4 regions of the Pseudomonas sp. CAU 1711 genome follow, and region 3 is predicted to be linked to each of the others. Evidence: riboswitches for the same ligand, from Rfam matches in the RefSeq annotation. Region 3 holds a riboswitch; each other region holds the start of a gene.

Region 1 (4,829 bases), 140 kb from region 3:
AGAGCGAATACGACACCTTCGGCGTCGGCCACTCCAGCACCAGCATCAGTGCCGCACTGGGCATGGCCATCGCCGCGCGCATGCAGGGCAGCAAACGCAAGGCGGTGGCGGTGATCGGCGACGGCGCACTGACCGCCGGCATGGCCTTCGAGGCGCTCAACCATGCCTCCGACGTCAAGGCCAACATGCTCGTCGTGCTCAACGACAACGACATGTCGATCTCCAAGAACGTCGGCGGCCTGTCCAACTACCTGGCCAAGATCATCTCCAGCCGCACCTACGCCAGCGTGCGCGAGGGCAGCAAGAAGATCCTCTCCAGCCTGCCGGGCGCCTGGGAGATCGCGCGCAAGGTCGAGGAGCACGCCAAGGGCATGCTGGTGCCCGGCACCCTGTTCGAGGAGCTGGGCTGGAACTACGTCGGCCCCATCGACGGCCACGACCTGCCCACCCTGCTGGCCACCCTGCGCAATATGCGCGACCTGGACGGCCCGCAGTTCCTCCATGTGGTGACCAAGAAGGGCAAGGGCTTCGCCCCGGCCGAGGCCGACCCGATCGGCTACCACGCCATCACCAAGCTGGAGCCGCTGCAGGCCACCGGCCAGCCGAAGAAGGCCTCCGGGCCCAAGTACTCCAGCGTGTTCGGCCAGTGGCTGTGCGACATGGCCGCCGCAGACCCGCGCCTGGTCGGCATCACCCCGGCGATGAAGGAAGGCTCCGACCTGGTGGCCTTCAGCGAGCGCTACCCCGAGCGCTATTTCGACGTGGCCATCGCCGAGCAGCACGCGGTGACCCTGGCCGCGGGCCTGGCCTGCGACGGCGCCAAGCCGGTGGTGGCGATCTACTCCACCTTCCTGCAGCGCGCCTACGACCAGCTGATCCACGACGTGGCGGTGCAGAACCTCGACGTCACCTTCGCCATCGACCGCGCCGGTCTGGTCGGCGAGGACGGCCCGACCCACGCCGGCAGCTTCGACCTGTCCTACCTGCGCTGTATCCCCGGCATGCTGGTGATGACCCCCAGCGACGAGAACGAACTGCGCCTGCTGCTCTCCACCGGCTACCAGTTCCAGGGCCCGGCGGCGGTGCGCTACCCGCGCGGCAGCGGCCCCAACGCGACCATCGAGCCGGCGCTGCAGACGGTTGAGATCGGCAAGGCGGTGCTGCGCCGCCAGGGCCAGAAGGTCGCCCTGCTGGTGTTCGGCGTGCAACTGGCCGAGGCCCTGCAGGTGGGCGAGAAGCTGGATGCGACGGTGGTCGACATGCGCTTCGTCAAGCCGCTGGACCAGGCCCTGCTGCGCGAGCTGGCGGCCAGCCATGAGCTGCTGGTGAGCATCGAGGAAAACGCCGTGATGGGCGGCGCAGGCAGCGCGGTGAGCGAGTTCCTCGCCGCCGAGAACCTGCTCAAGCCGCTGCTGCACCTGGGCCTGCCGGACTACTACGTGGAACACGCCAAGCCGGCGCAGATGCTCGCCGAGTGCGGCCTGGACGCGGCCGGCATCGGGGCCGCCGTGTGTCGCCGCCTGCAGCAACTTGAGCCGCGCTCAAGCTGAACCCGACTAAACTCGCTTGAGCTGCAACACGCCGTGCACTAAGGTGCGCGGCGTTTTTGCTTTCCATCGGGTGCGCCGGCCACAGGCCGGCGATAATCGGGAAGCCGGTGCGCTGCATAAGCAATCCCGGCGCTGCCCCCGCAACGGTAATCGACCGCAGCCTGGCTGCAGGTCCGCGCAACGCCACTGGGTTCCCCCCGGGAAGGCAGGCGGATCGGTGTCGAGAGCCCGGAGACCGGCCCGCTGGATTTCGACTGGTGCTGCGGAGGGCCGCGCCGTCAGGCGCCGCCGCGCGCCTGTGCCGGCCCTCCTCGAAGCGCGAACCTTTGAGGATCATCGATGAAGCTGTCCCATTCCCTGCCCCTCTCGGCCCTGGCCGCGGCCCTGCTTCCCGGCACCCTCCCGGCCGCCGAGCAGGAGGCTGCGATCAAGCTGCCCGAAACCCTGATCACCGCCAATCGCGAGGTGCAGCAGCGCGCCGCCAGCAGCAGCGCCAGCACGGTGTTCACCCGCGCCGATATCGAGCGCCTGCAGCCCACCTCGGTGGTCGAGCTGCTCAACCGCGTGCCCGGCGTTCAGGTCACCAGCAACGGCACCGGCAGCCTGGCCGGCCTGTATATCCGCGGCACCAAGTCGGCCCAGAGCCTGGTGCTGGTGGACGGCATGCGCATCGGCTCGGCCAGCTCCGGCGACAGCAACCTGCAGCACCTCAATGTCGAGCAGATCGAGCGCATCGAGGTGCTGCGCGGCCCGCGCTCGGCGGTGTATGGCGCCGACGCCATCGGCGGCGTGGTGCAGATATTCACCCGCCGCAGCGCCGGCGACGGCCTGCGCCCCTTCGTACGCATGAGCTATGGCAGCAACGACAGCTGGCGGCGCAGCGCCGGCCTCTCCGGTGGCGACGAACGGACCCGCTTCAGCCTGGCCGGTAGCCTCGACGAAACCGACGGCATCGATCGCACCGGCCCCTCCTACGACTCCGACCAGGACCACGACGCCTATCGCAACAAGGCCTTCAGCCTGAGCCTCAGCCATAGTTTCAGCGACAGCCTGGAGGCCGGCATCAACGTGCTGGACCAGCGCGGCCGCAGCGAGTTCGACAACCCCTTCGGCCGCTTCGACATGGCCACCTTCGAGTCGGTCGGCCAGCAGCCCTACAGCGACTTCAGCCTCAGCAGCGTCTCCAGCTACCTCGACGCGCAGATCAACGACGCCTGGAGCAGCCGCCTGGAACTCGGCCACGCCGAGAACCGCGAGAAGAGCCTGGACAAGCTCAGCGCCGAGCGCGGCGTGTTCAACACCTACCGCGACTCGCTCACCTGGCTCAACACCCTGGATCTGAACGACAGCCACAGCCTGCTGCTGGGCGGCGACTGGTACGAGGACCAGCTGAACAGCAACACCGCCTTCGCGCAGCAGCAGCGCTGGAACCAGGCGGCCTTCGTCCAGCACCGCTACCAGGGCGAAAGCTTCTCCACCGAACTGGGCCTGCGCCACGACAAGAACGAGCAGTTCGGCAGCGAGAACACCTGGAGCGGCGCCCTGACCCTGCCGCTGAACGCCACCAACGACCTGATCCTGTCCTACAGCGAAGGCTTCCGCGCGCCGACCTTCAACGACCTCTACTACCCGGACTACAGCAACCCGAACCTCAAGCCCGAGCACTCCAAGAGCTACGAGCTGCAGTGGCGCAGCCAGCTGGCCGAGAGCACCAGCCTGGAGGCCTCGCTGTACCGCACCGATATCGAGGACGCCATCGCCAACGATCAGGACTTCATCCCGCAGAACATCGCCAAGGCACGCATCCACGGCTTCGAGGCAGCGCTGCAGCAGGAACTGTTCGGCTGGCAGGGCCAGCTGGGCGTGGCCTTCGTCGACCCGCGCGACCGCGACAGCGGCCACACCCTCAACCGCCGCGCCCGTCGCACCCTGAGCCTGGATCTGGACCGCAGCTTCGGCGACTTCGCCGTCGGCGCCAGCTGGCAGGCCGTCAGCAGCAGCTACGACGACCCGAACAATCAGTATCAACTGGGCGGCTACGGCCTAGTCGGCCTGCGCGGCAGCTGGCAGACGAGTTCCGAGCTGAAGCTGGAGGCGAAGATCGACAACCTGCTGGACAAGGATTACCAGCGCGCCCTGTACCAGCACGAAGGCCAGCGTTATGCCTACAGCCAGGAGGGCCGCAGCGCGCTGCTCGGCTTTGTCTGGACGCCCGAGCTGTAAGCGGCCCCGCTGACATAGGAGCGAGGGCGGCGCCGAGCCCTCTGCTCGCCAATGCAAGTGCGCGAGCAAGCTCGCCATCCTTGCCTCCTGAGGGCCGATCCTACCTGGCCCGAGCCAGCAACGCGCAGAGCTTCTCGGTAGCCGCCAGCATCTGGAAGCTGGGCCGTTCCAGGCCCTTGTCCGGCACCACCCACAGCTGCCGCAGACGCACCGCCGGCAACTGTGGCCAGGCCCGCCAGTGCTGCAGTTCTTCCTCGCTGCCGGCCAGTATCACCTGCGGCGCTCGGCTCAGCACCGCCTCGACGCTGACCTGCGGCGCCGGCAGCTGCAGGTCGGCGAAGATATTGCGCGCCCCGCACACGGCCAGGGCGTCGGCGATGATCTGCCGCCCGCCGATGCTGTACAGCGGCTGGTGCCAGACCTGGTAGAACACCGCCAGCGGCGGCTCGCGCCGGTACTGCCGGCGCAGCTCGGCCAGGCCCTGGAGAAACTCGTCGCGCAGCTGCCGGCCGCGCTCGCCGTGCCCGACCCGCGCGCCGATCTCGGCGAACTGCCCGGCCAGCTCCTCCAGATCATGCGGCTCGCCGACATAGAGCGGGATGCCGAAGGACTCCAGTTGCGCGCGCTGGGCTTGCGGCACGCTGTCCGGCCATAGCAGCAGCAGGTCGGGGCGCAGGGCCAGCAGGGTCTCCAGCTCGAGCTGGCCATAGCGCCCCACCGAGGCCACGCCGGCCAGCTCGGGCGGCCGCTCGCCACCGTCGAGCATGCCGACCAGGCGCGCCTCGGCGCCCAGTTCCAGCATGATCTCGGACATCGAGGGCGCCAGGCTGACCACTCGCTCCGCCGCCGCCAGCGGCAGGCCCAGCGCGAGCAGGCAGGCGCCCAGCAGCCAGCGCATCAGCCCAACTGGCGGGGAATGCGGTAGAGGCTGAGCAGCACCACGCTGCTCAACGCGAGGAGGATCAGGGCGACGGCATTCAGCCCGCTGAACAGGGCGATGGCGCCGATCCAGGCCGGCAGACCGGCGCCGAGGAAGGCCTTGCGCCGCTGCACGGC
Region 2 (4,829 bases), on a different contig from region 3:
CATTTCACGGCTCGTCTCTCCCTGCTAGCCCTCGCCGCGCTGCTCACCGCCTGCGCCGGCAACCCTCCCGTCGAACATTCCCCCAGCCCCTTCGCCACGACCGACGCCAGCGCCAGCGATGTGCTGATCAGCGCCATCGGCCTGGTCGGCACGCCCTACCGCTACGGCGGCAATACACCGGACAGCGGCTTCGACTGCAGCGGCCTGATCGGCTACGTCTACCGCAACTCGGCCGGCATCGCCCTGCCACGCTCGACCCGCGAGATGATCCTGATACGTGCGCCCAGCGTGAACCGCGACCAGTTGCAGAGCGGCGACCTGGTGTTCTTCGCCACCGATGGCGGCGGCAAGGTCAGCCACGCCGGCATCTACGTCGGCGAGGGGCGTTTCGTCCACGCGCCGTCCAGTGGCGGCACGGTGCGCCTGGACCATCTGAGCCAGGCCTACTGGCAGAAGACCTTCCTCACCGGCAAGCGCGTGCTGGCCGGCCGGCACCTGGCGCAGCAACCATGACCAACCGCACCCTGAGCCTCGACGACGCCCTCTACCAGTACCTGCTCGACGTCTCCCTGCGCGAGTCGCCGCTGCAGAAGCGCTTGCGCGAAGAGACCGCGCAGCTGCCCATGGCGCGCTGGCAGATAGCGCCCGAGCAGGGTCAGTTCATGGCCCTGCTGGTGCAGATCAGCGGCGCGCGCAAGATTCTCGAGATCGGCACCTTCACCGGCTACAGCGCCCTGTGCATGGCCCAGGCGATGCCGGCCGACGGCCGCCTGATCTGCTGCGACCTGCCTGGCGAGTACAACGCCATCGCCGAGCGCTACTGGTACGAGGCCGGCGTCGGCGAGCGCATCGAACTGCGTCTGGCGCCGGCGCTGGAGAGCCTGAATGCCCTGGAACGCGCCGGCGAGGTCGAGAGCTTCGACCTGATCTTCATCGACGCCGACAAGGCCAACTACCCGGTGTACCTGGAGCATGCCCTGGCGCTGGTGCGCAGGGGCGGGCTGATCCTGTTCGACAACGTGCTGTGGAGCGGGCGGGTGCTGGAGCAGAGCCCGGACAGCCAGGACACCCGCGCCATCCAGTCGCTCAACCGGGCGCTCAAGCGCGACAGCCGCGTCGACCTCAGCCTGCTGCCGCTGGGCGACGGCCTGACCCTGTGCCGCAAGCGCTGAGCCGGCACGCAGGCGCGCCACTGAGGCGCCGTGGCGTTGACGCTCCCGGCCCCAGCCTCTACCCTGCGCGCCAGCAACAGGTGCCCCCGACGCATGGCGTGCGAGGGGTGAAACAGGGAAGCCGGTCCATTCGTTGACGAGCAATCCGGCGCTGCCCCCGCAACGGTAGGCGAGACAAGGGTCGCACTATGCCACTGTGCCTCTGCACGGGAAGGCGCGACCTGCGGGCCCCAGGCCCGGCTCGCGAGCCCGGAGACCGGCCTGTCGCGTTTTCCACGGCAGTGCGGCGGGCTCTGCGGTCGCGGGCCCGTGCCCGGCCGCCGCCTTTGTCCCTCCTGCCCCGATCGACTGCGCCCGCCTCGGGCGTGCACGGCGCCCGCGCGCCCAGGAGCCCCAGATGAGCGAATCGGCCGAACGCGACGCCCGCCACCGCGCCCGCATGCAGCGCAAGAAGGCGCTGATCGACCAGAAGATCGAGCAGGCCCAGGACGAGTACGGCCTGCTGCTGGTGCATTCCGGCAACGGCAAGGGCAAGAGCAGCTCGGCCTTCGGCATGGTCGCCCGCGCCCTGGGGCACGGCATCAGGGTCGGCGTGGTGCAGTTCATCAAGGGCGCCGCCAGCACCGGCGAAGAGGCCTTCTTTCGCCGCTTCCCCGATGAAGTGCAGTGGTTCGTCATGGGCGAAGGCTTCACCTGGGAGACCCAGGATCGCCAGCGCGACATCGCCATGGCCGCCGAGGCCTGGCAGGTGGCGCGCCGTCTGCTGGCCGACGACAGCATCGGCCTGGTGGTGCTCGACGAGCTGAATATCGCCCTCAAGCACGGCTACCTGCAGCTGGACCAAGTGCTCGCCGATATCGAGGCGCGCCCGCTGGCCCAGCATGTGGTGGTGACCGGCCGCGGCGCCCAGCCGGGCCTGGTCGAGGCGGCCGATACCGTCACCGAGATGGGCCTGGTCAAGCACGCCTTCAAGGCCGGGGTGAAGGCGCAGAAAGGGGTGGAGTTTTGAGTCACTACCCTCTCCCCCAGCCCCTCTCCCATAAATGGGCGAGGGGAGTCGCTCGTAATGGCCGCGGATTCACTTCTCCCTCTCCCGCGTGCGGGAGAGGGCCGGGGAGAGGGCAATGAGCGCTCGCAGCTGCCCGGCCCTGCTGATCGCCGCCCCCGCTTCCGGCCAGGGCAAGACCACGGTCACCACCGCCCTGGCGCGCCTGCACGCGCGCGCCGGGCGCAAGGTGCGGGTGTTCAAGTGCGGCCCCGACTTCCTCGACCCGATGATCCTCGCCCGCGCCAGCGGCGCGCCGGTGTACCAGCTCGACCTGTGGATGGTCGGCGAGGAAGAGTGCCGGCGCCTGCTCTGGCAGGCGGCGGGCGAGGCCGACCTGATCCTGATCGAGGGCGTCATGGGCCTGTTCGACGGTGCGCCCTCGGCCGCCGACCTGGCGCGGCGCTTCGGCGTGCCGGTGCTGGGGGTGATCGAGGCGGGCGCCATGGCCCAGACCTTCGGCGCCCTGGCCTATGGGCTGGCGCATTTCCAGGCCGACCTGCCGTTCGCCGGGGTGCTGGCCAACCGCACCGGCAGCGAGCGGCACAACGGCATCCTGCGCGACAGCCTGCCGGAGTCGATCCGCTGGTTCGGCGGCCTGCCGCGCTGCGCCGCGCTGGAGCTGCCGCGCCGCCACCTGGGGCTGATCCAGGCCGAGGAACTGGCCGACCTGGACGCCCGCCTGGACACCGCCGCCGATGCCCTGCTGGCCAGCGCCGGCATGCTGCTGCCCGAGCCGGTGAGCTTTGCCGCGCCCGCCGCGCAGGTCATCGAGCCGCTGCTGCGCGGCGTGCGCATCGGCGTGGCGCGCGACACCAGCTTCGCCTTCCTCTACCAGGCCAACCTCGACCTGCTGCGCGCGCTGGGCGCCGAGCTGGTGTTCTTCTCGCCACTGGCCGATGCGGCGTTGCCGGCGGTCGACAGCCTGTACCTGCCCGGCGGCTATCCCGAACTGCACCTGGCGGCCCTGGCCGGCAACCGCGCCATGCTGCAGGCCATCCGCGCCCACCATGGCGCCGGCAAGCCGCTGCTCGCCGAGTGCGGCGGCATGCTCTACCTGCTCGACGCGCTGACCGACAAGCAGGGCGAGGGCGCCGAGCTGCTCGGCCTGCTGCCGGGCAGCGCGCGCATGCAGCCGCGCCTGGCCGCCCTGGCCCTGCAGCAGGTGGAGCTGCCGGAAGGCATGCTGCGCGGGCATACTTACCACCATTCCGTGCTGGACTGCGCCGCGGCGCCGCTGGCCAGGGGCGTCTGCCCGAACGGCAAGGCGGTGGCCGAGGCGGTGTACCGCAGCGGCCGCCTGACCGCCTCCTATATCCACTTCTACCTGCCGTCCAACCCCAGGGCGACGGCCGAGCTGCTGCAGCCATGAGCGACCACGCCTTCAGCCCCGAGGAACGCGCCGCGGTCTACCGCGCCATCGCCGAGCGCCGCGACATGCGCCACTTCGCCGGCGGCGAGGTGGCGCCCGAGCTGCTCGCGCGCCTGCTGCGGGCGGCGCACCAGGCGCCCAGCGTCGGCCTGATGCAGCCCTGGCGCTTTATCCGCATCACCCGGCCCGAGCTGCGCGAGGCCATCCATGGCCTGGTCGAGGCCGAGCGGGTGCGCACCGCCGAGGCCCTGGGCGAGCGCAGCGACGAATTCATGCGGCTCAAGGTCGAGGGCATTCGCGACTGCGCCGAGCTGCTGGTGGCGGCGCTGATGGACGGGCGCGAGGCCCATGTGTTCGGCCGTCGCACAATGCCGCAGATGGACCTGGCCTCGCTCGCCTGCGCCATCCAGAACCTCTGGCTGGCGGCCCGCGCCGAGGGCCTGGGGCTGGGCTGGGTGTCGCTGTTCGATCCGCTGGCGCTGGCCGAGCTGCTCGGCATGCCGGCCGGCAGCCAGCCGGTGGCGGTGCTCTGCCTGGGGCCGGTGGGCGAGTTCTACCAGCGGCCGATGCTGGTGCAGGAGGGCTGGGCCAGCGAACGGGCGCTGGACCAGCTGGTGTTCGCCGACCGCTGGGGGCGGCGCCCATGAGCCTGGCGCTGTCCGCCCTGGCCGGCGTCGGCCTGGACGCCTGGCTGGGCGAGGCGCGGCGCTGGCACCCGCTGGTGGGCTTCGGCAACCTGGCGCGGCGCATCGAGGCGCGCCTCAACGCCGGCGGCCGTGGCTGGCGCAGCCATGGCGTCACCGGCTGGTGCCTGGCGGTGCTGCCGCCGGTGCTGCTGGTCTGGCTGCTGAGCCTGTCCAGCCTGGGCTGGCTGGTCGATATCCTCGTCCTGTACTTCGCCCTCGGCCTGAAGAGTCTCGCCCAGCATGCGCTGCCGGTGGCCCAGGCCCTGCGCCTGGGCGATCTGCCCGAGGCGCGCAGGCGGGTCGGCTATCTGGTCAGCCGCCGCACCAGCGAACTGGACGCCAGCGGCGTGGCCCGCGCCGGCACCGAGTCGGTGCTGGAGAACGGCGCCGACGCGGTGTTCGCCTCGCTGTTCTGGTTCGCCGTGCTGGGCGCGCCGGGCGTGCTGCTGCATCGCCTGAGCAACACCCTGGACGCCATGTGGGGCTACCGCAACGAGCGTTTCGAACGCTTCGGCTGGGCCGCCGCGCGCATCGACGACGCGCTCAATTACCTG
Region 3 (4,829 bases):
GTTCCTCGCCGAGCTCAGGCACAAGGCCGGCCTGGCGGCCGACTTCTGGCACCCCGAGCTGCGCCTGTCGCGCTACGCCGTGCGCAAGTGGCGGGAGGCCTACCATGACTGACTATCCCGGCCGCTGGTGGCACCGCCTGGAAGACGGCCGCATCCAGTGCGACCTGTGTCCGCGCGACTGCAAGCTGCGCGCCGGCCAGCGCGGCGCCTGTTTCGTGCGCCAGTGCGACGGCGAGCAGATGGTGCTGACCACCTACGGCCGTTCCTCCGGCTTCTGCATCGACCCGATCGAGAAGAAGCCGCTCAACCACTACCTGCCCGGCAGCTCGGTACTGTCCTTCGGCACCGCCGGCTGCAACCTGGCCTGCAAGTTCTGCCAGAACTGGGACATCAGCAAGTCGCGCGAGATGGACAGCCTGCTGGACCAGGCCAGCCCCGAGCGCATCGCCCGCGCCGCCGTCGAGGCCGGCTGCGCCAGCGTGGCCTTCACCTACAACGACCCGGTGATCTTCGCCGAGTACGCCATCGACACCGCCCGGGCCTGCCGCGCGCTGGGCCTGCACCCGGTGGCGGTGACCGCCGGCTATATCCATGCCGAGCCCAGGCGCGAGTTCTACGCGGCGATGGACGCGGCCAACGTCGACCTCAAGGCCTTCACCGAGGAGTTCTACTTCCGCTTAAGCGGCGCCCACCTGCAGCCGGTGCTGGATACCCTGGTCTACCTGTGCCACGAGACGCAGGTGTGGACCGAGATCACCACCCTGCTGATCCCCGGTTACAACGACGGCAATGCCGAGATCGAGGCGCTGTGCCGCTGGGTGCGCGACGAACTGGGCGAGGAGGTGCCGCTGCACTTCACCGCCTTCCATCCCGACTTCAAGATGCTCGACGTGCCGCCGACGCCGCCCGAGACCCTCAGCCGCGCCCGTGCCATCGGCCTGGCCCAGGGCCTGCGCCACGTCTACACCGGCAACGTGCACGACACCGAGGGCGGCACCACCTTCTGCCCCGGCTGCGGCGCCGCGCTGATCGTGCGCGACTGGCACCGCATCCTGCACTACCGGCTCGACGACGACGGCCACTGCTTGGCCTGCGGCCGGCGCCTGGTCGGGCGCTTCCGCCCCTTCGCCGGCGCCTTCGGCCAGCGCCGCATCCCGGTGCGCCTGAGCGCCTAGGCAGGGGCGCCATGTGGCGAACCCCCGATGCGACGGCGATGGGAATCGCTGCGCGGCTCGACCCATCCTAGGTGCTAGCCCCTCTCCCTCCGGGAGAGGGTTGGGGTGAGGGAGCGTCTCCGAGCCGTCTGACGTGGCCCTCACCTCCGGCCCCTCTCCCATGGGGAGAGGGGAGCCACACTCCACCTAGGCCGTGCGCGCGGCCCTGCGCCGCAGGGCGCCGGCGGCGCTCACCACGAACAGGCTGGCGGCCAGGCACAGCGCCAGCGGCAGGCCCTGCGGGCCGCTGGCCATCAGCGCGCCGCTGAGCAGCGGGCCGAGCAGGCTGCCGACGCCCCACAGCAGGCCGACGCAGGCGTTGGCGGTGATCAGGTCGGGGCCGCGGAAGTGCTGGCCGATCAGCACCAGGGCCAGGGTATAGATGCCGCCGGCGGCCGCGCCGAGCAGCACCAGCGCCGGCCACAGCAGCGTGCGCTGTTCGATCAGCCAGGGCAGGGCCAGGCCCAGCGCCAGGGTCAGCACCCCGCAGGCCAGGTGCAGGGCGCGCCGGTCGAGGCGGTCGGACAGCCAGCCCAGCGGCACCTGAAACAGCATGTCGCCGGCCAGGATCACGCTGGCCATCAGCGCCGCCACGCCCAGCGCCCAGCCGTGGGCGCCGGCGTACAGCGGAAACAGCGACAGCACCACGGCATCGAAGAAGGCGAAGAACAGCACGCCCAGGCACAGGGCCGGCGCCACGCGGACGAAGCCGAGCAGGGAGAAGCGCCGTGGCGCCTGCTCGGCCGGCTCCGACCCGTGCGCCGGCAGGCTGTGCCAGACCAGCGCCAGGGCCAGCAGGTTGGCCAGCAGCACCAGCAGCACCGGCCAGGCGCTGGCGGCGCCGAACAGGCTGATCAGCAGCGGGCCGCCCAGCTGGCAGCCGGTGAAGCAGGCCGCGTACAGCGCCACCACCTGACCGCGCCTGCTTTCGTTGCACAGCTCGTTGACCCAGCTCTCGCCCAGTATCACCAGCACGCCCATGCCCAGGCCCAGCAGCAGGCGCGCGGCGACCAGCAGCACCAGCGACGGCGCCTCCGCCAGCAGGGCGAGCAGGCCGAGCAGGCACAGGACGAAACAGCCCAGGTACAGCGAGCGGCCGCTGAACTGACGGCACAGGCGGTTCACCAGCAGGGCGGCGAGCATCATGCCGGCCGCCGGCAGGGCGGACATCAGGCCGATGACCAGGCTGCCGAAGCCGGTCTGGTGCAGGCGCAGCGCCACCAGCGGCAGGGTGGCGCCCATGCTCAGGCCGACCACGGACACGGCGAAGATCAGGACGAACAATGACCAGCGATGCATATCTCTCTCCCGCCCGTTTGCGGCCCGGGCGCGGCCAATAGCGATGAGCCCCCGCGCGGCGGGCGCGCGAGGCGATGGAGCGGCGCCGAGGCGGCCGCGGAAGGCTCAGCGGCAGCGGGGAGGAGAGAAGGTGAAGGCGAACAGCACGCTGCGCCGGCGCTTGAGCTTGGCGTCGCCCGGCCGGGTGCGCGCCAGCAGCTCGGGATCGGGCTGGGCGGAGCAGGGCAGGTGGGCGAGCGACAGCATGGCGGTAGAGCGTGTGGTCGGGAATGGGGCCGCGCAGTCTAGGCCCGGGGCTGGTCGGGGTCAACGCGCGGCGGACGGGCTGTCTTTTGTCGGGCCGGAGCGCTAAGGTGGCCGCCGATGGTTCCGCCTGCGGGCGGATGAAAAGGGAACAGGGTGCGGCGCATGTCGCCAACGCCCTGGCTGCCCCCGCAACTGTAAGCGGCGAGCGAAGCCCACACGCCACTGGCCCCAGGCCGGGAAGGCGGGCGGAGCGCCGAGCCGCGAGCCAGGAGACCTGCCATCGCCCAGGGGCCCCGCGCCCGACCCTCTCATCCAGATCGCCGCGCGGTGGGCGCGGCAAAGGAACCCATATGCACATCGAACCCGGCGTCGTCGAAGGCGCCAAGCTCTTGCTCAGTTATGCCACCGCCAGCGCCGCCTTTGGCCTGAGCCTCAAGCTGGCCCGTGACAGCCTGCGCGACAACGGCGGCGCGCTGGCCCTGGCCCTGCGCAGCCTGATCGCCACGGCCCTGGTGTTCTGCTTCTTCGAGGTCCTGCCGCACCATCCGGTGGGCGTCTCCGAGGTGCACCTGATCCTCGGCTCGACCCTGCTGCTGCTGTTCGGTGCCGGCGCCGCGGCCGTCGGTCTGGCCACCGGCCTGCTGCTCCAGGGCCTGCTCTTCGCCCAGTTCGACCTGCCGCAGTACGGCATGAACGTCACCACCCTGCTGCTGCCGCTGTGGGGCATCCAGCTGCTGGCCAGGCGCATCATCCCGGCGCGCACCGCTTATGTGGACACCTCCTACAAGCAGGCGCTGGCCCTGTCCACCGCCTACCAGGGCGGCATCGTCGCCTGGGTGGCCTTCTGGGCCTTCTACGGCAACGGTTTCGGCGCCGACAACCTGGCCTCGGTGGGCAGCTTCGGCCTGGCCTACATGAGCGTGATCCTGCTCGAGCCGCTGGTCGACCTCGGCGTGCTGGCGCTCGCCAAGTCCCTGTCCCGCTACAGCCAGGGCCCGCTGTTCAACGTGCGCCTGCACCAGCCGGCCTGATCCCGCCGCCCGGCCGGAGTTCCGCTCCGGCTGTCTCGGCGTCGCGCCAACGCGGCCCGTGAGGCGGGTTGGCGCGACGGCCTCTTACTCGAACAGCGCGGCGTTTGCCGCCAGGACCTCATCGGCACACTGGGCGTCCAGATGGCCACCCGGGGCGCCGGCCACGCCTATGGCGCCGATGAGGCTGTCGCCGGCCTTGAGCGGAACGCCACCGCCGAGCAGGAGGAAGCCGGGGATATCGGTCAGGTTGCTGGCGCCCGGGTTCTTCTGCGCGTTTTCCATCATGGTCAGGGTCGCCACCTTGGTGGACGCGGCGGTGAAGGCCTTGGCGCGGCTGGACTCGATGGTGTGGGGGCCGGCATTGTCGGCGCGCGCGAATGCCTTCAGCAGGCCGGCGCGGTCCACCACCGCGGCGCTCACGTTGTAGCCCTTGGCCTGGCAGGCGCTGACGGTGGCAGTCACCAGTCGCTGGGCGTCGGCAGTCGAGATGTTGCTTTCCTGCAGCACGGCGGCCTGGGCGGCGCCGGTGAAAGTCAGGGCGCAGAACAGTGCGGCGAGAGGGTAACGAGGCATGGCTATGTCCTTCTGTGCGGCGAGTTGAGGAGCGGCCAGTGTGCTCGGCGCCGGGCGACGGCGGTATGCGGTCGGCTACGCCCTGGCCTCCGTAGCGCTACGGAGAGGACGGGTCCAGCAGGCTGGCGTACTGGCGGATGAGCTGGGCCAGCGAGTCGGCCTCGAGCTTGTCGAAGACATGGGCCCGATAGGTTTCCACGGTGCGCGGCGACAGGTCGAATTCGCGCGCGATCTCCTTGTTGCTCATGCCCTGGACTATGCGCACCAGCACTTCGCGCTCGCGCCCGGAAAGGCGTGCCAGGCGCTCGGCGGCCGCCTGGCTCAGGGCCTGGCGCTCGCGCCCGGCGACATGGCTGCGCACGGCGGCCTGCACGGCTTCGAGAAAGACGTCGTCGTCCACCGGCTTCTGCAGGAACTCCATGGCACCGCCCTTGAAGGCGCGGCGACAGAGGTCGACGTTGGCGTG
Region 4 (4,829 bases), on a different contig from region 3:
GGAGCACACGCCGGGCACCACCTCGGCTTCGTAGCGTTCGGCCAGGCGGTCATGCAGGTACATGTAGGAGCCGTAGAAGAACGGGTCGCCCTCGCAGATCACCGCCACGTCGCGGCCGGCGTCCAGCTCGGCGGCGATCTGCACGGCGCAGGTGTCGTAGAAGTCGGCGATCACGTCCTCGTAGGACAGCGGCGGCGCCAGCTTCTCGGTGGTCACCGGGTAGACCAGCGGCAGCCGGCGCTGCTCGTCCGTGAGATGGGCCTCGATAATGCCGAAGGCGTTGCCGCCCTGGCCTTTGCTGGCCTTGGCCTTGGCCACGAAGTAACCCACCACCGGCGCCGACTGCAGCAGGCGCAGAGCCTTGAGGGTGATCAGCTCCGGATCGCCGGGGCCGACGCCGAGGCCGAGCAGACGTCCCTTGCGCATCATTCCACCTCCGTGGCCAGGGCGTTGACCGCCGCGGCGGCCATGGCGCTGCCGCCGCGGCGGCCACGCACTATCACATAGGGCACGCCGCGACTGTCGGCGGCGAGCATGTCTTTCGATTCCGCCGCGCCGATAAAGCCCACCGGCATGCCGAGAATCAGCGCCGGCTTGGGCGCGCCGGCGTCGAGCATCTCCAGCAGGTAGAACAGCGCGGTGGGCGCGTTGCCGATCACCACCACGCTGCCCTCCAGGTGCTCGCGCCAGTGCTCCAGCGCCGCCGCCGAGCGGGTGTTGCCCAGCTCGCGGGCCCGCTGCGGCACGTCCGCCTCGTTGAGGGTGCAGATCACCGGGTTGTTCGCCGGCAGGCGCGCGCGGGTGATGCCCTCGGCGACCATGCGCGCGTCGCACAGAATCGCCGCACCGCTGGCCAACGCCGCGCGGCCGGCGGCGCCGGCACCGGGCGAGAAGCGCAGGTCCTGCACCACGTCGACCATGCCGCAGGCGTGGATCAGCCGCACGGCGAGCTTCTCCAGGTCGGCGGGAATCGCGCCGAGGTCGGCCTCGGCGCGGATGGTGGCGAAGGACTGGCGATAGATCTCCTGACCATCGCGGATGTAATCGATCATTCGGGCGTTCCTGCGGCGAGCCAGTCGCCGGCTTGGTCGATGTCGAGGGACGACGCCAGCGGGCGGCCGAACCCGGCCTGCCCCCGCTCGCGTCGATAGAGGTCGTAGCGCCCGCCGGGCCGGGCCAGCAGGGTGTAGGGCGCGACATGGGCGGCGGCGCAGCTGCGCGGGCAGCCGCTCAGATGCACCTGGGCGCAGCCCGGCGCCAGGCGCTCGGCCAGGCGCCGGGCGTCGGCCTTGGTGTCCGCCTCCGCCCTGGCGCAGCCGGCGCTGCCGCTGCAGGCGAGCATCCTGGCCAGCGGCGCGCGGGCATCGAGCAGCAGGCCGATGCCCTGCATGGCCTCGGCCACCCGGGCCTGGCGCTCGGCCCGCACATCCGGCAGCAGCAGGCCCTGCCAGGGTGTCAGGCGCAGTTCGCCGCTGCCTTCGGCCTCGGCCAGTTCGGCCAGGGCTTGCAGCTGCTCGGCCTGCAGTCGCCCCAACGGCGCGCCGGCCAGCAGCATCACCAATCCTGCCTGGACCTGGGCATGCACGCCCAGCGGCGGGCCCTCCTGCCGCAGGCGTGCCGGCCGCGCCGGAGCGGACTCCAGCGCCACGGGCAGATCGGCGAGAAATGCCGCCAGCGGCCGCTCGGCCAGCAGCTGGCGCATGCGCGTATGTTCGCCGGCCTGTCGCAGGAACAGGCGCAGCAGCGCCTCCACCAGTGGTACCGCGTCGGCGACCGCGACCGCACCCAGCGCGGCGTCGCGCGGGCTGCCGGCCAGGCCGAAGGCCAGGCGCTGCCCACCGGGCAAGGCGCTGAGCCAGATATCGTGCGGGTGGTCGAGCATGGCCAGGGCCTCGCCGCCGTCCAGTTGCAGGGCGAACTTGGCGGACAGGCCGTGGAACTCGGGGCGGTCCTGCAGCAGCGCCAGCAGTCGTTCGGCCAGCGGCCGGGTATCGAGATGGGCGGCCGAGTCGCGACCGGCGGCTGGGCTGAGCAGCAGGTTGCGCACATCGTCGGCGGCGGGGTCGCGCGGGCCCAGGCCGGCGGCCAGCAGGCGCCGCAGCAGCTGGTCCTGGCATGCCTCGCGCACGCCGCGAATCTGCAGGTTGCCGCGGTTGGTCAGCTCCAGCACGCCGTTGCCGCACAGGTGCGCGGCCTCGGCCACGGCGCGGGCCTGGGCGCTGCTGAGCAGGCCACCGGGCAGCTTGACCCGGCAGATGCCGCCGTCGCGTGCGGGTACGACGCGCCACAGCCCCGGGCAAGCCGAGGGATGCGCAGCGGAGGTGGCAGGGGCAGCGGGTTTCAAACGGTCACCGACAAAAAACGACGCGGCGACCGGACCAGAGCAAGCCCGGGGGCTTCCTCGGCATCGGTACACCCCGCCCGATGTTGGCACTCGCGACTGCGTCGTCGGCAGGTCTCCTGGCTGACAGGTCCTCGCCGCCCCACGGCCTTCCCGATTACTCAGTGGCGCGGATGTGGAGCGACTCGCTGCTTACAGTTGCGGGGGCAGCCACGGCTTGTACCGTGTTCCCTCTTAGGCCCGCATATGCCCCATGGGGGGCCGGGCACCGACGAAGGCGCTATTATGCCCGCTTTGCCCGGCGCAGCGACATGCGTCTCGACAACAGGTAGGAGGCGCCGATGGCGCAGTGGCTGACGGTGGTGGGAATCGGCGAAGACGGCTATGCCGGCCTGGGCAAGGCGGCGCGGCGCGCGCTGCTGGCGGCCGAGTGCATCGTCGGCGCGCCGCGCCAGCTGGAGCTGCTGCCGCCGTGCATCCGCGCCCCGCGCCAGGCCTGGCCTAGCCCCTTCGCCCTGGAGCCGGTGCTGCAGCGGCGCGGCACGCCGACCTGCGTGCTGGCCAGCGGCGACCCCATGCTCTATGGCGTCGGCGCCAGCCTTGCGCGCCAGGTGAGTGAACGCGAGATGCTGGTGCTGCCGGCGCCCTCCTCCTACTCCCTGGCCGCCGCGCGGCTGGGCTGGCCGCTGCAGGAGGTCACCCTGCTGTCGGTGGTGGCGCGCCCGCTGGCCAGCATTACTGCGCATCTACATCAAGCCCAGCGCCTGCTGATCCTGTGCAACGACGGCGGCAGTCCCGCCGCCCTCGCCGCCCTGCTGCGCCAGCGCGGCTTCGGCGCCAGCCGCCTGAGCGTGCTGGAGCACCTCGGCGGGCCGCTGGAGCGGCGCATCGATGGCCTGGCCGCCAGTTGGAATGTGGAAGAAGTCGCCGCACTTAATCTGCTGGCCGTCGAGTGCCGCGCCGATGCCGGCGTGCAGCCGCTGCCGCTGACCGTCGGCCTGCCCGACGAGGCCTATCGCCACGACGGCCAGTTGACCAAGCGCGACGTGCGCGCCATCACCCTGGCCCGCCTGGCGCCGCGCCCCGGCGAGCTGCTGTGGGATGTCGGCGCCGGCTGCGGCTCGATCGGCATCGAGTGGCTGCGCAGCCATCCGAGCTGCCGCGCCATCGCCATCGAGGCCAACGAGGGCCGCCAGCAGCTGATCGCGCATAACCGCGACGCCCTCGGCGCGCCGCAGCTGCAACTGGTGGCCGGCGAGGCGCCCGAAGCCCTGGCCGGGCTGGAAGCGCCCGACGCCATCTTTATCGGCGGCGGCGTGACCGTGCCCGGCGTGCTGGAGCAATGCTGGCAAGCGCTCAAGCCCGGCGGCCGGCTGATCGCCAATGCCGTGACCCTGCAGAGCGAGGCGATGCTGGTGGCCTTCCGCGAACAGCATGGCGGCGAGCTGACCCGCATCGCCGTGGCCCAGGCACAGGCGCTGGGCGGCTTCGACACCTGGCGCAGCGCCCTGCCGATCACCCTGCTGCACGTGCACAAACCATGACCCGCATGCTGCTGCTCGGCGGCGTCGGCGATGCGCTGCGCCTGGCCCGCCGCCTGGGCCCCGAGCATCTGTACAGCCTGGCCGGGCTGGGCAAGGTGCCCGGCGATCTGAGCTGTCAGATTCGAGTGGGCGGTTTCGGCGGTGCCGAGGGCCTGGCCGATTTCATTCGCAGCGAAGGCTTCGATCTGCTGCTGGACGTCACCCATCCCTACGCCGCACAGATCAGCGCCAATGCAGCCTCCGCCGCGCACCTGGCCGGCGTGCCCTGCTGGGCGCTGCGCCGTCCCGACTGGCAGCCGGGGCCCGACGACGACTGGCGCGAGGTGGCCGACTGGGCCGCGCTGGTCCGGGCGCTGCAGCCGTTCCACAAGCCCTTCTTCACCCTCGGCCGCGAGCCGCTGGCGCATCTCGACGAGATTCCCGCGCACCAGCACTGGACCCTGCGCCTGCTCGATGCCCAGCCCGAACATCCACGCGCGCGCTGCATCGCCGCCCGCGGCCCGTTCGAGCTAAACGAGGAGCGCGCGCTGTTCGCCGCCGCAGGCTTCGATGTGCTGGTGAGCAAGAACAGCGGCGGTAACGCCACCGAGGCCAAGCTGCAGGTGGCCCGCGAGCGCGGCCTGCCGGTGCTGCTGCTGGCGCGTCCCGAACTGCCGGCGGTGCAGCGCCATTTCGCCGATCCCGATGAACTGTGGCAGGCCCTGCGGCCGCTGCTGCGAGAGAACCCATGAACACCGAAAACTACGCCCGCGTGCTGTTCGTCGGCCCCGACCTGGCCCAGGGCAGCTTCGCCGAACTGACCCGCCGCCAGTTCGCCGAGCAGTTCGGCGCCGCCGTGCTGGACGACCTGCTCGATACAAACGCCGGCTACGACGAACTGTGGGCACGGCTGCGCCAGTGCCTGGAGAGCGGCGAGCTGCCGCTGCTGCTGGTCGACCTCGACC

The links. A riboswitch is a leader RNA that binds a small molecule or an ion and turns the genes downstream of it on or off. The one in region 3 is predicted to bind cobalamin.
Region 1: it holds a riboswitch for cobalamin, as region 3 does, so the genes downstream of both, AAFN46_RS00470 (TonB-dependent receptor) here and AAFN46_RS01085 (energy-coupling factor ABC transporter permease) in region 3, are expected to answer to the same signal.
Region 2: it holds a riboswitch for cobalamin, as region 3 does, so the genes downstream of both, cobO (cob(I)yrinic acid a,c-diamide adenosyltransferase) here and AAFN46_RS01085 (energy-coupling factor ABC transporter permease) in region 3, are expected to answer to the same signal.
Region 4: it holds a riboswitch for cobalamin, as region 3 does, so the genes downstream of both, cobG (precorrin-3B synthase) here and AAFN46_RS01085 (energy-coupling factor ABC transporter permease) in region 3, are expected to answer to the same signal.

What each region holds. Positions count from the first base shown of each region.
Region 1 covers NZ_JBDQQT010000001.1:104,089-108,917, reverse strand. Annotated here, with positions in the region: gene dxs (1-deoxy-D-xylulose-5-phosphate synthase) at 1-1,550, shown strand, start outside; cobalamin riboswitch at 1,602-1,809, shown strand; gene AAFN46_RS00470 (TonB-dependent receptor) at 1,890-3,773, shown strand; gene AAFN46_RS00465 (cobalamin-binding protein) at 3,874-4,671, opposite strand; gene AAFN46_RS00460 (MFS transporter) at 4,671-4,829, opposite strand, start outside.
Region 2 covers NZ_JBDQQT010000007.1:33,357-38,185, reverse strand. Annotated here, with positions in the region: gene AAFN46_RS09405 (C40 family peptidase) at 1-513, shown strand, start outside; gene AAFN46_RS09400 (class I SAM-dependent methyltransferase) at 510-1,172, shown strand; cobalamin riboswitch at 1,234-1,452, shown strand; gene cobO (cob(I)yrinic acid a,c-diamide adenosyltransferase) at 1,570-2,181, shown strand; gene AAFN46_RS09390 (cobyrinate a,c-diamide synthase) at 2,297-3,589, shown strand; gene bluB (5,6-dimethylbenzimidazole synthase) at 3,586-4,236, shown strand; gene cbiB (adenosylcobinamide-phosphate synthase CbiB) at 4,233-4,829, shown strand, end outside.
Region 3 covers NZ_JBDQQT010000001.1:246,552-251,380, forward strand. Annotated here, with positions in the region: gene amrB (AmmeMemoRadiSam system protein B) at 1-112, shown strand, start outside; gene amrS (AmmeMemoRadiSam system radical SAM enzyme) at 105-1,175, shown strand; gene AAFN46_RS01075 (MFS transporter) at 1,362-2,513, opposite strand; gene AAFN46_RS01080 (hypothetical protein) at 2,619-2,759, opposite strand; cobalamin riboswitch at 2,861-3,056, shown strand; gene AAFN46_RS01085 (energy-coupling factor ABC transporter permease) at 3,110-3,790, shown strand; gene AAFN46_RS01090 (heme-binding protein) at 3,875-4,363, opposite strand; gene AAFN46_RS01095 (response regulator) at 4,461-4,829, opposite strand, start outside.
Region 4 covers NZ_JBDQQT010000007.1:59,067-63,895, forward strand. Annotated here, with positions in the region: gene AAFN46_RS09510 (precorrin-2 C(20)-methyltransferase) at 1-429, opposite strand, end outside; gene AAFN46_RS09515 (precorrin-8X methylmutase) at 426-1,052, opposite strand; gene cobG (precorrin-3B synthase) at 1,049-2,344, opposite strand; cobalamin riboswitch at 2,433-2,629, opposite strand; gene cbiE (precorrin-6y C5,15-methyltransferase (decarboxylating) subunit CbiE) at 2,683-3,885, shown strand; gene AAFN46_RS09530 (cobalt-precorrin-6A reductase) at 3,882-4,616, shown strand; gene AAFN46_RS09535 ((2Fe-2S) ferredoxin domain-containing protein) at 4,613-4,829, shown strand, end outside.